One region of the Micromonospora sp. NPDC049114 genome, then DNA from elsewhere that is predicted to be linked to it. Evidence: riboswitches for the same ligand, from Rfam matches in the RefSeq annotation. Region 1 holds a riboswitch; each other region holds the start of a gene.
What was found. A riboswitch is a leader RNA that binds a small molecule or an ion and turns the genes downstream of it on or off. The one in region 1 is predicted to bind cyclic di-AMP.
Positions count from the first base shown of each region.

Region 2: another riboswitch for cyclic di-AMP. It lies ahead of AB0B39_RS20885 (hypothetical protein); the one in region 1 lies ahead of AB0B39_RS06750 (NlpC/P60 family protein).
Region 3: another riboswitch for cyclic di-AMP. It lies ahead of AB0B39_RS13355 (C39 family peptidase); the one in region 1 lies ahead of AB0B39_RS06750 (NlpC/P60 family protein).

Region 1 is NZ_JBEZEA010000001.1:1,405,295-1,410,448, forward strand. It holds gene AB0B39_RS06740 (pyridoxamine 5'-phosphate oxidase family protein) at 1-111, opposite strand, end outside; gene dcd (dCTP deaminase) at 211-789, shown strand; gene AB0B39_RS06750 (NlpC/P60 family protein) at 850-1,890, opposite strand; cyclic di-AMP (ydaO/yuaA leader) riboswitch at 1,904-2,040, opposite strand; gene AB0B39_RS06755 (peptidoglycan recognition family protein) at 2,275-4,251, shown strand; gene AB0B39_RS06760 (NlpC/P60 family protein) at 4,313-5,154, opposite strand, start outside.
Region 2 is NZ_JBEZEA010000007.1:105,330-110,483, reverse strand. It holds gene AB0B39_RS20895 (AAA family ATPase) at 40-2,157, shown strand; gene AB0B39_RS20890 (cation diffusion facilitator family transporter) at 2,264-3,181, shown strand; cyclic di-AMP (ydaO/yuaA leader) riboswitch at 3,323-3,454, shown strand; gene AB0B39_RS20885 (hypothetical protein) at 3,508-4,527, shown strand; gene AB0B39_RS20880 (hypothetical protein) at 4,649-5,154, shown strand, end outside.
Region 3 is NZ_JBEZEA010000003.1:96,232-101,385, reverse strand. It holds gene AB0B39_RS13370 (acyltransferase) at 1-247, shown strand, start outside; gene AB0B39_RS13365 (hypothetical protein) at 341-712, shown strand; gene AB0B39_RS13360 (hypothetical protein) at 838-1,605, shown strand; cyclic di-AMP (ydaO/yuaA leader) riboswitch at 1,889-2,030, shown strand; gene AB0B39_RS13355 (C39 family peptidase) at 2,264-3,106, shown strand; gene AB0B39_RS13350 (alpha/beta hydrolase) at 3,228-3,980, shown strand; gene AB0B39_RS13345 (polysaccharide pyruvyl transferase family protein) at 3,999-5,154, opposite strand, start outside.

The DNA.
Region 1 (5,154 bases):
GGCGCGGACCGTGGCCAGGTAGCCGAAGCCCGGCCCGTACTGCTGCAGGAGAACGCGGATCCCGTCGGCGAGGCGGGGCTCGTCGGCGGCGAATTCGGACCAGGAAGCCATGCGAGCATTCTATCGAACAAATGTACGAGCAGCGACCTCGACGCGCTGGTCACCGGCACCGAATCCGGCCGATCCGGCCGACGCCGCTATGGTGGTCCGATGCTGCTCTCCGACCGCGACCTGGTCTCCGAGATCAAGGCCGGCACGCTGGGCCTGGAACCGTTCGAGCCCACCCTGGTCCAACCGTCCAGCATCGACGTACGACTCGACCGGCTGTTCCGGGTCTTCAACAACCATCTCTACACCCACATCGATCCGGCCATGCAGCAGGACGACCTGACCTCGGTGGTCGAGGTGCCCGAGGGCGAGCCGTTCGTGCTGCACCCGGGGGAGTTCGTGCTCGCCTCGACGCTGGAAGTGATCTCGCTCGGCGACCAACTCGCCGGCCGGCTGGAGGGCAAGAGCTCACTGGGCCGCCTCGGCCTGCTCACCCACTCCACCGCCGGGTTCATCGACCCGGGCTTCTCCGGTCACGTGACGCTGGAGCTGTCCAACGTGGCGAACCTCCCGATCACCCTCTGGCCGGGCATGAAGATCGGCCAGCTCTGCATCTTCCGGCTCTCCTCGCCGGCCGAGCACCCGTACGGCTCGGTGGTCTACGGCTCGCGTTACCAGGGCCAGCGGGGGCCAACGCCGAGCCGCTCCTGGCAGAACTGGCGTGCCTGGCCGACGCGCTGACGCACGACGAGGGCCCGCCGCGACGAGATCGCGACGGGCCCTCGCTGTGTCCGGCGTCGGTCAGCCGGGACGGCCGTAGCTGTGGATCGGCCCGTCGTCGACCTTCTTCATCTTGATGGGCACACCGGCCTGGGAGGCGTGCACCACCCAGCCATTGCCGACGTACATGCCGACGTGGTGGATGTCGCTGTAGTAGAAGACCAGGTCACCGGGGCGCAGATCGGCCCTGCTGACGTTCTTGGTCACCCGGCTCTGCGCGGCGGCGTTGTGCGGCAGAGACACACCGGCCTTCGCCCACGCGGCGAGCATCAGCCCGGAGCAGTCGTACGAGTTCGGACCCTCGGCGCCCCACACGTACGGCTTGCCGATCTGAGCGCAGGCGAACTTGACCGCAATGCCCGCGCCGCCGCCGGGGTAGCTGGCCGGGCAGGGCGCCGGACGCAGGGGACCGCCGCCGCCGTTGCCGTACACCTTGAGGCGCAGCTTCTGCAGCCTGTCGATCTCGTCGTTGATCTGCTTCTTCTTCGCCGCCAGCTGCGCTTCGGTCCGGGTCAGCTGGGCCACCATCTCGTCGAGCGGCGCCTTCTGCCGGGCCAGCTCGTCGCGGAGATCGGCGACCTGCCGGACGTCCTGCTGCTGGTTGTGGGCGAACCGGTCGAGCATTTCGAGCTGCCCGACCACCTCACCGGGCGACCGGCTGCCGAGCATCGTGTTGACCGTCGACAGGTTCTCGCCCATGTACGCGCGCACGGCAAGCGCGCTGACCTTGTTCATCGCGGCGTCGACCTGGCGCTCCAGGGGCGCGATGCGGGCGGCGAGCGCGTCGGCCTGCTTGCGCTTGGCGGCCAGGTCCGCGCGGGTGGCGTTGTGCCGTTCGATTACCGGTTCGAGCTTGTTCCAGTCGGCGTCGATCTGGCGCTCGATCTCGGCGACGGACGGGTCCGCGTGGGCCGCCGTGGCGCTGCCGGTCAGGACGACGGCAACGCCGACCAGTGCGGCGAGGGCGGTGGTGAAGCGGGACCAGCGTGGACGCGGCACTGTCGACGTCGGGTCGGCCGGGGCCGACCGTTCGGACGACGGCCGCGGGGCATGGAGGGCCACCGGGGTTCCGTACTCCTTCTTCCCGACCGCCTACCGGGTTAGCTGACGGGTTCGGGCGGGAAGTTGGCGCCCTACCGCATTGGCTGCGGATTCACCCCGGGGGAACCTGGGTCCCCGGCTCGCTCGAAAGCGACTCGGCGGTGTCGGTCCGTTACCGCCCGGGATGGGCGGACCTGCTACCGGGCCGACAAATGACCAGAGTAGAGACGGCCGTTACCGATCCGCAACCCGTGCGGCCGTGACACTCCGTACCGATTGGAGGAGATCACCGAGCGTGTGTGAAGGTTTCTTTCGATGCAGTTTGATATATGGAAAGGTATTGACGCGGACTCCCGACCGGCGCGAAGGTGACCACACAGTTACCAGTCAAATCTAGGGGGTTCGATGGAACGTCCAACCCTGTCCGCCGGCCGGCGCGCATCGCTCGCGGTCGCGGTGGTCATCGCCACGGCCGCCGTACCGCTGAGCGCCGGCACCGCCTCCGCAGCACCCTCCGCCGACCGTCAGCAGCAGTACGCCGCCGCGTCGACCGAGTACGGCGTGCCGACCGCCGTGCTGCTCGGGGTCTCCTACCTGGAGTCCCGCTGGGACAGCAACGCCGGCACCCCGAGCACCAGCGGCGGCTACGGACCGATGCACCTGACCGATGCCCGCCACGTGGCCGCCCTACCCGCGCGCGGCCACCACGACGCCGGCGCCGAGGATCCGCGCGGCGACAACTCCCGTGCCCCCATGGCACCCGCAACAGCCACGGATCCCGCGCCGCCCACCGCCGCGTTGCAGACCGTCGACGCCGCCGCCGCGCTGACCGGGGCCGCCCCCGAGGCGCTGCGCAGCGACCCGACGACAAACATTCGGGGCGGGGCGGCGCTGCTGGCCGCGTACCAACGGGAGGTGGGCGCCCCGGTGGGTGCCGGCACCGACCCCGCGACCTGGTACGGCGCGGTGGCCCGGTACGCCGGCGCGGACAGCGCCGACGCCGCGGCGGCCTTCGCCGACGAGGTCTTCACCACCATCGGCGCCGGCGAGTCCCGCGTGACCGACGACGGCCAGCGGGTGACGTTGCCGGCCCGCACGGTCCAGCCCCAGCGCTCCTGGTTGGACCGGCTGGGCCTGCGACGACTCGCCCGCCCGGACGGGCTGGAGTGCCCACGGACCGTCTCCTGTGAGTGGATCCCGGCACCCTACGAGGCGTTCGGCGACGGCGACTACGGCAACCACGATCTCTCCGACCGGCCCGCCCGGCAGAAGATCGAGTACATCGTCATCCACGACACCGAGGCGAGTTGGGCGACCACGCTGAAACTCGTCCAGGACCCGACCTACGTGAGCTGGCACTACTCGCTGCGCTCGGTGGACGGGAACATCGCCCAGCACGTCAAGACCAAGGACGTCGCCTGGCACGCCGGCAACTGGTACGTCAACGCGAAGTCGATCGGGCTGGAACACGAGGGCTTCGCCGCGCAGGGCACCTGGTACACCGAGGCGATGTACCGGACCTCGGCGAAACTCGTCCGGCACCTCGCGCTGCGGTACGGGATCCCGCTGGACCGCCAGCACATCATCGGCCACGACAACGTGCCCGGCACCATCGCGTCGACAGTGCGCGGCATGCACTGGGACCCGGGGCCGTACTGGGACTGGACGCACTACTTCGACCTGCTGCACGCACCGCGCCTGGACACCGGCACCCCGGCCACCGGGCTCGTCCGGATCGACCCCGACTACGCGACCAACCAACCGGCGTTCACCGGTTGCGTCACCCCTGGGACGCCGTGCGCGCCGCGCGGCTCCTCGTCGGTGGTGCTGCACACCGCGCCGTCCGAGGACGCGCCGCTGGTCAACGACATCGCGCTGCGCCCGGACGGCACCCCGAACACGATGGACGTGTCGGACCACGGGGCCCGGGCCTCCGCCGGCCAGACGTACGCCCTGGCCGGACGGCAGGGCGACTGGACGGCCATCTGGTACCTCGGGCAACGCGCCTGGTTCCACAACCCGGCGTCCGCGCCGACCGCCAGCTGGACCGTCGGCGTGGTGGCCGTCCCGAAGCCCGGCCGGGCCACCATCCCGGTCTACGGTCGGGCGTACCCGGAGCAGGCCGCCTACCCCGAGGGTGTGCCGTACCAGGCGATCTCACCACTGCAGTACACGCTCGCCGCCGGTCAGCGGTACGCCGTCGGCGCGGTGCTGGCCGGTGAGTACTACCGGGCCAGCACGTTCGACGGCTCCTCGCCCGGCGACTGGACGGTGATCCGCGGCAAGAACCGGTACGTGCAGATCCAGTTCGGCCACCGCATCATGTACGTCGATCTCGCCGACGTGCAGCTCCTGCCGTCCCCGGTGGGCGCACCCCGCTGACGACGACAAACGACGAGGGCCCCCGGTCATCCGACCGGGGGCCCTCGTGACGTCAGCTGGATCAGCCGGGTCGGCGGAACCCGGCGATGGGCATGGTGTTGATGCTGGACACCTGCACCGGTTTGCCGGCACGAGGCGCGTGCACCATCTGGTTGTTACCCAGATACAGCCCGACATGGCTCAGGCCGGAGAAGAAGAAGACCAGGTCACCGGGACGGGCGTCGGCGCGCGACACGGCCTTGCCCTCGTTCCACTGGTCACCCGTGTGGTGGGTGAGGTAGATCCCGGCCGACTTGTAGGCGTACTGGGTCAGCCCCGAGCAGTCGAACGAGTTCGGGCCGGTGGCGCCCCAGACGTACGGGTCACCGACCTGCTGGCAGGCCGTCTTGATCGCCTTCTGGGCGGCGACGGCGAGCACACCGTTGATGGTCGGGCAGCCGACGGTCTTGACAGTGGTCTTGGGCATCGACGCCTCGAGCTTCTTGATCTCGGCGTCGATCTGCTTCTTCTTGGCCGCCAGCTCGTTCTGCTGCCGGGTCTGGGTGGCGATCAGAGCGTCGAGCTTCTGCTTCTCGCCGTCGTACTTGGCCCGCACGGCCAGCACGCCCTCGACCTGCTTGCGCTCCTGCGCGGCCAGCCGGTCGAGGAGGGTGAGCTGCTCGGTGAGGGTGTCCGGCTTGGCGCTGACGAGCAGCGCGCCGATCTCCTGCGACGGGCCCGACATGTAGTAGCGGGACGCGAGGTCACCGACCCGGTTGAGCGCCAACTCGCTCTGCAGGGCCAGCGGCTCGATCTTCTTCTGCAGGTCGGACGACTTCTTCCGGTTGACCTTCAGCTGCGCCCGGACCTTGTTGTACTGCTCGATGGTGGGCTCCAACTGCTCCCACTTCTTGTCGATCTGCG
Region 2 (5,154 bases), on a different contig from region 1:
GGTTCGCGCCGCTTGCCGGCGACATCGAAGGAGCGTGCGTTGACCGACCAGACCGCCCTGGAGCAGGAGATCGCCGTCGAGCAACGGCACCTCGACCGGGTGTACGCCCGACTGGCCGAGCTGCGCCAGTCCGCGGTTCGGGCCGAACGCGACGGCTACCGGATGGCGCGGGTCGGCACGTTCGGCGCGCTGGTCGAGCGCGACGCGATGGTCTTTCACGCCGCGCAGCGGCGGCACACCCTCGACGCCGAGCACGAGGGGCTGGTCTTCGGCCGCCTGGACCTGCGCGAGGGGCAGGTGCTGCACGTCGGGCGGCTCGGCATCCGCGACGAGGACGCCACGACGCTTGTCGTCGACTGGCGCGCGCCGGCCGCCTCCGCGTTCTACCAGGCCACCCCCGCGCAGCCGCTGGGCGTGGTGCGTCGCCGCACGATCGGGTCCCGCGCCGAGCGGGTGACCCGGATCGAGGACGACCTGCTGGACCCCACCGCCGCGCCGGAGGGGATGACAGTGGTCGGCGACGGCGCGTTGCTGGCCACCCTGTCCCGGGCCACCGGTCGGGGCATGCGCGACATCGTGGCGACTATCCAGCGGGAGCAGGACGAGGCGATCCGGTCGCCCGGCTCCGGGGTGACGATCGTCGCGGGCGGCCCGGGCACCGGCAAGACGGCTGTCGCCCTGCACCGGGCGGCCTTCCTGCTCTACTCCGACCGCAGCCGGTACGCCGGCGGGGGAATCCTGGTGGTCGGGCCGTCCACAGTCTTCGTCGAGTACATCGCCTCGGTGCTGCCCTCGCTCGGCGAGGACACGGCCACCCTGCACTCGCTGGGCACCCTCTTTCCCGGGATGACCGCCACCCGCACCGACCCGCCCGAGGTGGCGGCGGTGAAGGGCTCACTGCGGATGCGCCGGGTGCTGGAGCGCGCCGCCCGCGACGCGGTGCCGGGCGGCCCGGGTGAGCTGCGGCTGCTCTACCGGGGCACGCTGCTGCGGCTGGACCGGGCCGAGCTGGACCGGATCCGGGACCGCGCGCTGCACCGTGGCGCCCGGCGCAACGAGGCACGCCGGGCCGGCTTCGACGGTGTGTTCGCCGCGCTCTGGGCGCAGGCCCGCGCGGTGGGCATCACCCGGCTGCCGGAGCAGCGGGCCTTCGAGGGCGAGATCGCCGAGCGGCCGGAGTTCCGGGAGTTCCTCAAGGCGTGGTGGCCGCGCCTGCACCCCCGGCACGTGCTCGGCTGGCTGGCTCGCCCGGACCGGCTGCGTCGGTACGCCGGCGGGATCCTCTCCGGCGCGGAGATCAGGCTGCTCACCACCGCGTACCAGAGCCTGGAGACCGCGGGTCTGACCATCGCGGACGTGGCGCTGCTGGACGAGTTGGACGCGCTGCTCGGCAAGCCCATGCAGCCGGCGCGAGCCCGGCGCGATCCGTTCCAGCTCGCTGGGGGCGTACGCGAGCTGAGCACCGCCAGCGACCGGCAGCGGGCCGCCCGCGCGGCGGCCCGGGAGCGTCCCGAGGACTACCGGGAGTACGCGCACGTGGTGGTGGACGAGGCGCAGGACGTCTCGCCGATGCAGTGGCGGATGGTCGGGCGGCGGGGCCGTCTGGCCTCCTGGACCGTCGTGGGCGACCCGGCGCAGACCGCGTGGACGGGTGATCCCGAGGAGCTGACCCGCGCCCGGGACCAGGCGCTGGGCCGGCGCAAGCGGCACGATTTCACGCTCACCACCAACTACCGCAACTCGGCGGAGATCTTCGCGGTGGCGGCGGCGGAGATCCGCCGGCTCTACCCGGACCTGTCGCTGCCGACCGCCGTCCGCTCCACCGGGGTCGACCCGGTCGAGCTGGTGGTGCCGCCGGCCGGCTTGGAGACCGCGGTCGTGGAGGCGGCCTCCGGCCTGCTGGCCGAGGTGGACGGCACGGTCGGGGTGATCACGCCGGTCACCCGTCGCGACGAGGTCGCCGGTTGGCTCGGCTCACTCGGCGCGGCGCGGCTGCAGGTGGTGACCAGCCTGGAGGCGAAGGGCATGGAGTACGACGCTGTGGTGCTGGTCGCCCCGAGCGAGATCCGGGCCGATCCGGGCTCCGGCGTACGCACGCTCTACGTGGCGCTCTCGCGGGCCACTCAGCGGCTCACCACCATCGACCCGACCGGCTGACCTGCGGGTTGCGGGGTCGGCGGGTGGACCCTTCCGTACAGTTGCATACATAGCGATGTGAGCATACATTTGACCGGGTCCCGGGTGGCGAAGGAGGGTGGATCTCGTGGGAGCAGGTCATGACCACCACCACGGGTCGGTCGCCAACGCCGCCCACCAGCACCGGGGCCGACTCTGGGCCGCGTTCGGGCTGCTCGCCACCCTGATGGTGGTCGAGGGCGTGACCGCCTTCCACACTGGCTCGCTCGCCCTGCTCTCCGACGCCGGGCACATGTTCACCGACGTGCTGGGCATCGGGATGGCGCTCGCCGCGATCACCGCCACCCGGCGGGCCACCGGCGACCCGCAGCGCACCTTCGGGCTCTACCGCCTCGAGGTGCTCGCCGCCCTGGCCAACGCCGTCCTGCTCTCCGGCGTGGCGGTCTACGTGCTGATCGAGGCGATCGGGCGGTTCGGCGACCCCCACGAGGTGCTGACCGGCCCGATGCTCGCGGTGGCCGTCCTCGGCCTGCTCGCCAACGTGGTCGCGTTCGCGCTGCTGCGCGCCGGCGCCCGGGAGAGCATCAACCTCCAGGGCGCCTACCTGGAGGTGCTCGGCGATCTGCTCGGCTCGCTCGGCGTGATCGGCGCGGCGCTGCTCATCGCGGTCACCGAGTGGTGGTGGGCCGACCCGTTGGTAGCGGTCGCCATCGGCGTGTTCATCCTGCCGCGCACCTGGCGGCTGGGTCGCGCCGCCGTCCGCATCCTGGTGCAGGCCGCCCCGGAACACCTCCAGGTCACCGCCGTGCACGACCGACTGGCCGCGGTGCCCGGCGTCGTCGAGGTGCACGACCTGCACGTCTGGACGCTCACCTCGGGCATGGAGGTGGCCTCCGCACACCTGATCATGGCGCCCGGCGGGGAGGTCGGCGCGGTGCTCACCGCGGCGCGCAGCGCCCTGCGGGAGGACTTCCGCATCGAGCACGCCACGCTCCAGATCGAGCCCGGCGCCGCCCCGGACGCCTGCGGTTCGATCGAGTGGTGATCCCTTAACTGACGAAATGACCGTTCAGCAGTCATTTTGGGTGGTGGCGCGGACACCTTCCGTCACATCGACTGCACACGCCCCACCTGCACCGGTAGGCTCGTCCCCGGCCACCACCCGGCGGCGCCCTCCCGGCGCCGGTGGCGGCCGCCGCCTAATCACCCGAGAGGGCGAACCGGGGAACCATGTTCCTGGGGTGCATCCGCGTCAGCGGTAGGGATCTTCCGTCCCGAACCCGTCAGCTAACCCGGTCGGCGGCTGACGGAAGGACATGCGTAGTGGCACCAGCACGACCACCCGCCGCCCGACTCGCGGCACTGATCGTCATGATGGTCACCCTCGGCGTCGCCCTCCCGGTGGGCGCCGCCACCGCCGCTCCCCCCGGCGGCCTGCGGGCCGCCGCGGCACCCGACGGCGACGAGGAGGGCGGCACCCCCGCGCTGCGGGCCCAACTGGAGGCCGCCAGCAAGGGCTACCTGGACGCGAAGCGCGCCCTGGACACCTCCGTCCAGCGACAGCAGCAACTCGCGGCAAAGCTGAAGACCACCGAGGCCGAGATGACCGTGCGCAACGGCAAGGTCGGCGAGATCGCCGGCGTGGCCTACCGCACCGGCCGGCTCAGCACCGTCTCGGCGCTGCTCAACACCAACACCCCCGAGGGCTTCATGGACCGGGCGGCCGCGCTGGACGTGGTGGCCGCCAACGAGGACCGGGTACTGCGCGACCTGCACGCCACCCGGGACGAGGCCAACCGCACCCGCACCGCCCTGGACGGCGAGATCCGCGAGCAGCGCAAGCAGGTCGAGGTGATGGCCAAGCGCAAGGAGCAGGCCGAACGGGCCCTGACGGTGGCCACCAGCAAGCCGCGCACCACCGCCGCCGACACCAGCTCCAACCGGGGCACCTCCACCGCCAACGCCCAGCCCGCGCCGCGCAACTCCGACGGCTCCTGGCCGTCCGAGTCGTGCAGCATCAACGACCCCACCCCGGCCAGCGGCTGCATCACCCCCCGCACCCTGCACGCCCTCAACCAGGCGAAGGCCGCCGGCTTCACCCGGTACGTCTCCTGTCACCGCTCGGGCGGCTCGGGCGAACACCCGAAGGGTCGGGCCTGTGACTTCGCCGCGCAGAAGGGCGGCTTCGGCGGGGACGCCACCGGCGGCGACAAGACGTACGGCAGCAATCTGGCCGCCTACTTCATCCGCAACTCCGACCGGCTCGCCGTGCTCTACGTGATCTGGTACAGGCAGATCTGGCTGCCCAGCAGCGGGTGGAAGTCGTACAGCGGGGGGAACGGCGACCCCTCCAGCGACCACACCAACCACGTACACCTGTCGGTGTACTGACCCTGTCGGTGGCCGGCGCACCGTCGAGCGGGTGCGCCGGCCCCGGGTACGTCAGCGGACGTACCCCGGACGTCGCCGGCGGTCGGACGACCCGGCCGGGCCGGGCCGGCAGCATTCGGGTATGCCGCGAATACCGCCCGCCACCCGCAAGGCGCTGCTCACCCTGCACCTCATCACCTCGCTCGGTTGGCTCGGAGCCGACCTGGTGCTGCTCACCCTCGGCATCGCGGCACAGCGCGGCGCCGACCCGGCAGTGGTCTACCCGGTCGCCGGGCTCGTCGGCACGGTGCTGTTCGCGCCGCTGAGCGTGCTCGTCTGGCTCGTCGGCGTCGCCAGCGCGCTGCTCACCCCGTGGGGCCTGGTGCGCTACCGGTGGGTGCTGGTCAAGCTGGTGATCACCACGGTGATGGTCGGGCTGGTGCTGTTCCTGCTCACCCCGAACCTGCGGCACGCGAGCGCGCTGGGCGCCGCCCTGCCCGCCCGGGACCGCGCCGACCTGGTGATCGCGCCCGCGGTGTCGACCAGCCTCATGATCATCGCGACAGTGCTCTCCACGTACAAGCCCTGGGGACGCCGACCCGCGCGACCTCGCCGCCCCGGGACCGCACGAGCCGCGACGCAGGCTCC
Region 3 (5,154 bases), on a different contig from region 1:
CGCGGTGCTGGGCTTCCTGCTCGCGAACCTGGTCCTCGCCGGGGTGCTGCACCGCTTCGTCGAGACGCCGATGATGCGCCGACTCGCGCCGCGTCGTACGGCCCGCCCGCGCGTGCCCGGACAACGCACGGCCGTCACCCCGGCTGCCGGGGACGACGCCCACCACCCCGATGCTGTCGGGACTCAGGCCGGGCCCGGCGGGACCGACCAGACCGACAGCCGATCACCGTACGTCGACTCGCGCTGACACCGTCCACCCTGGTCAGCAGGGTCGGCGCGGCGTGCGCCGACACGCCCGTGGTCGGTGCGTCAGGGCCGGCCCGGCAGTAGCGTTGGGGACGTGCTTCCGGTCGCGCTCACCTGTCCGCTGTGGTGGGTGGCGCGCTGGGCTACGCGGGTGCTGACCAGCCTCGCCGCGGTCGCGGCCCTGGCGGTCGGCGCGAGCCCGTCCTCGGCCGCCGTGCCACCGGTGAGCGCCGTGCCACCCCTGAGCGCCGTGCCAGAGGCTGCCGTGCGCCCGGCCTCGGCGGTCGGTGCGAGTGCCGCCGAGGAGTTCGTCCCGGCCGGGTCGTTCGACGCGCAACCGGCACCGCCCGTCGACCAGGGCACCATCGCGACCGGCGTGCTGCCGGTGTCCGCGGCCGGGTCCGACCGGCTGCCTCTCGTCGACGCTTCGCGGAGCTGGGCTCCCCGGGGTCCGCCCCGGCGCTGAGTCACCGGGACACGCGTCCCGTCGTCGCGCCCTGTCGATCCGCCTGCTCCGACCCCGCCGATCCGTGGCCCGCCGTGGCCACGTCGCCGGGGCTCCCCCGCTTTGCTCTCCCCGAGGAGCCGACCGTGGAGACTGCCGTCTTCTACCAGTTCGTGACCGAGGTGCCGCAGGCCGCCGCCATCTGGTCGACCCTGTTCCTGCTGGCACTGGGCGTACTCGCCGTGCTGGTCGCCCGCCTGGGGGACCGCCCCGCGGACGACCCGGTCCCGGCCGCGCCGACCGCCCGCGAGGTGGCCGCGGCCGAAGCCGACGACCTGCGCCGGTACGCCGAGGAGGTGGCCGTCGCCGCGACCGGCGCCGCCAGGACGGCCCGGCGGCGACGCGATGCCTGGCTCACCGCTCAGGAACACGTGGAGCGGGCCTGGCTGAGGTACGACGAGGCGGACACCGCCGCCCGCCGCTTCGTCGGCTCTGACGTGCTGCCCACTCCGCACACCCCGCGGACACCCGCCGAGTACGCCTCCCGGGAGCGCTACCTGCACCGTGCGGCGATGGCGGCGTACTGGCGGGGCGATCTGACCATGGCGCAGCTCAGTGACGTGTTCGCCCACCGGCGCGGCTGGGATTCCCGGCGGCACCCGGCCGAGCAGGAGGTGCTGCTCAGCCGGGCGATCCGGGACGCGAGACTGGCCGACTACCGGGCCGCCGCCACCGCGGAGCGGGCCGCCTGGCGGGACGCGGAACTGGCCGCCGAGTCGGCGCGCACCCTTGCCGAGGAGGCGTACGCGGCAACGGCGCGGCTGCGGCCCAGCCCGGCCCTCGCCCGACCCGGGGCGAGCGGGGCGTCCCGTCCCGCCCCCGTGGCACGGTGGCGCCCGGCTAGCGCGAGTTGAGCCTGATCCGTTACGTGAGCCCGGTCACGTCGTTCGGAATTCGGGCGTCCGACGCGTTGTGCTCGATATTTCCCGTGATTGTGGCGCGTTATCGGCGGCCTGTCCGGTTGTCGCCCATAGGCGTCTCCGTAACCGGTTGTCCCATCGAGTCACATCATCGGCAATACGCGCAGAAATTGCTGCACCGAATCGGGTTTACGCAGGCGAACCTGGCTTGGCAGGCTGCGAACAGGCCAGTAGTGTCGTCCCGTCCGGTGCGGTAACCGATCGCAACAGGCGACGCCGCGCCGACCCGCTCAATCGTGATTAACGAACCGGGGACCCATCAGTAAGTCTGGGGTGAATCCGCGAGCCACGGCCCGCGGTAGGGCGATCTTCCCGCCCGAATCCGTCAGCTAACCCGGTAGGCGGTGTCGGAAGGAGTTCCAAACCCGTGCAGCACCTTTCCACCCCTCGGTTGTTCCCACGCCTCCACGGCGCAGCGGTGCCCCCGCTCATCCGTCCAGTGACGGTGAGCTGACCCCCGGGTCATCGCCTTTCCCGCCCGGTCCCGCCGGGCGTTTCCCTGAGCGGTTCACCATCCGCGGACCACTGTCCGCGCGCTGGCGCCTGCCCGGATACCGGTCCGGCCCGTGGGTGTGCCGCTCTCCCCCGATCCGTGGAGGACCCCGTGAAGCACACCATGCAGCGTCAGCTCCGTCGCCTGGCGACCGAGCGCCGGTACCAGATCGTCGCCACCTCCGCCGCGGCCCTCGTGATCGCCACGACCACCGGCGCCCTGCTCACCGGCGCCGACGACGCGCCGGCCAACCACCGCACCGCGACCACTGTCGCCGAGATGCGCAGTGACACCGCCGTTCCCCTCGGCGACGCGCGCGACGCGTCCCCCAGCGCCGCGCCGACGACCGCCGCCCCAGCCACCAGCGCCGCGTCGCCCGCCGCCAAGGCCAGCGCCAACCCGGACCTGACCCGCAAGCCGCAGCCGCCGAAGCCGCCCGCGACCAAGGTGCTCGACTACGACTACGAGGCGCAGAACACGTACTACAACTGCGGCCCCGCGGCCACCCGCAACGCGCTCAGCGCCACCGGCATCGACCGCACCCAGGAGGAACTCGGTGCCGAGCTGGGCACCACCGAGATGGGCACCAACTCGGCCGAGGACACCACCCGAGCGCTCAACGCCGAGGTGAAGGGCTCCCCGTACCGGACCCGGATGTTCGCCGGCACGCCCAGCCCGGCCCAGATGGACCGGCTCCAGGCCGATGTGGTCAAGGCCATCACCGACGGCCGGGGCGTGGTGGCCAACGTCGTCGGCGACGCCACCGACACCGACGGCGGCTGGCACTCCTACGGCGGCGGTCACTACGTCGCTGTCGTGGGGTACAAGGACAACGGCCGGACCGTGCGGATCGCCGACTCGGCGAACCCGGCCGACCCGTCCTACTGGATCACCACGATCGACCTTGCCAACTGGATGGCCACCCGCGGGTACTCCGCCTGACCCAGGCACGTAGACCGCCGCGGGCGTCGTCCCCCACAAGGGGCCGGCGCCCGCGGCCGCATTCCGGCAGCCGCCATCGACGACTCTCGTACCCGGCCGCGAACCGTGGCAGACTGCGGCCGTGGTGGATGAATCGGGTGGCCGCACCGGTCGCCGGCCCGTCCTGCTGCTGCTGCACGGGATGGGGGCAACCGGAGACGTCTGGCTGCCGTGGGCGCCGTTGCTGGAGCAGCACTGGCCGGGGCGGTGGCTCGCACCGGACCTCGCCGGCCACGGCTGGTCGGCCCCGTTGCCGTCGTACTCCTTTGCTGGTTTCGCCGCCCGGATCGCCGCCGGCCTCGCCCCCGACGACCGGCTCGTCGTGCTCGGGCACTCGCTGGGCGGGGTGGTCGGCCTGGCGCTGGCCGCCCGCGCCGCAGGGACACCTGTGGACGCGGTGGTCGGGCTCGGCATCAAGGCGCTCTGGTCGCCCGCTGAGCTGGCCCGCGCCGCTGAGCTCGCCGCATACCCGGTGAGCTGGTTCGCCAGCCGCACCGAGGCGGCCCGCCGCTACCTGCGCGTCTCCGGGTTGGGCGGCCTGGTCCCGCCGGATCATCCGATGGTGGACGCCGGGTTGCGTCAGGTCGACGGCCGGTGGCGCCTCGCCATGGACCCGACAGCCTTCGGCGTCGGCGAGCCCGACCTGGCCGCGTTGCTGGCGGCGACCGACGTGCCGGTGGTGCTGGCCCGCGGGGAACACGACCCGATGGTCACCGACGAGCAGCTCAAGGCGTACGGCGTACCTGTCGCCACGCTGCCCGGTCTCGGCCACAACGCACACGTGCAGGACCCGGCGGCCGTGCTGGCGCTGCTCGACCCGTACCAACGTGGGTGAGCTGGATGCGGTGGCTGGTCACCTGGCTCCGAGCGTCCGACGGACCCGGCCGGCGACGGCCTGCTTGATCCGCTCGCGCAGCGACTTCGCGTGGAGGGTCCTGACCTTCTCCTGGAGCGTCCGGGTTTCGTCCCGCAGCCACTGGATGCGCGTCAGCAACTCCTCGGGAGAGTAGGCGGAGACCGGCCGGACCGCAGGGGGGTAGACGGTCTGACGGACCTGCTCGTCGAAGCGGATGGCGCTGTCTCCGTCGGCGAACGAGAGGCCGAGGTCGTGCTTGGCGAGGAACGCGGTGATCCGCTCGAAGCGCTCCTTGTGGCCGTCGTTCAGGGCCGTGTAGTCGGCTTCCGCATAGAGCTGGGCAGCGTCGACGTCGGCCGGCACATCGCGCAACAACCGGTGCGGGATGTCGAAGTATCGGGCCAGCTCCAGGGTGCGCGAGTCGTGCGCCAGCAGATAGCCGGGGATGCCCGAGATCAGCGCCGTGATGGTGCCGTGGATCCGGGTGCCGAAGGCGAAGTCGAACCCGGAGAGATACTCCATCCAGGGCCACGGGTCCATGAACATCCGCACCTTGTCCTCGACGAAGAGCGGGTGCGAGGTGTGGATCGGCATGTCGGCGGTCATTCCCCGCAGCTGCGGCGCGTCGCCGTAGAGCAGGGTGCCGAGGGTGTAGAGGTCCTGTGCCACGTAGCGCAGGTTCGGGTAGCGCCGGTGGTGGTGCAGGACGAGGGGGGCCAGCGCCTTGACGTACGGCGAGATGACGAACGCGAGCCGGTCGTCGACGCCCAGGGTCGCCTTCGTCTTCTCGATGCGCAGGCTGTCGCCGTGCAGGAACATCGACGGGCAGCCGATCTGCTCGACAGCCGAGAAACCCAGCTTGCGGAGGTAGTTCTCGGTGATCTCGCCGCGTACGCCGATGCTGTGCGAGCGGTCGAGCACCGCCCGGCAGAATGCGCTGACCGGCTCGTCGATCGGGCGGAGCTGCTCCAGGTCGCCGTCCACGTCGGTCTGCGCCCCGACTCCGAGCACCACCACCGGGATCTTCAGCCGTTCGATCAGCCGAGTCATCGACGTCAGCTGCTTTGCGTAGTCATGGCGGAACGCGTTGGCCAGTGGTATCACGAAGACGTCGTACTTCTCGTTGATCTCGTCGGCATCGCGTGGGTCCGCC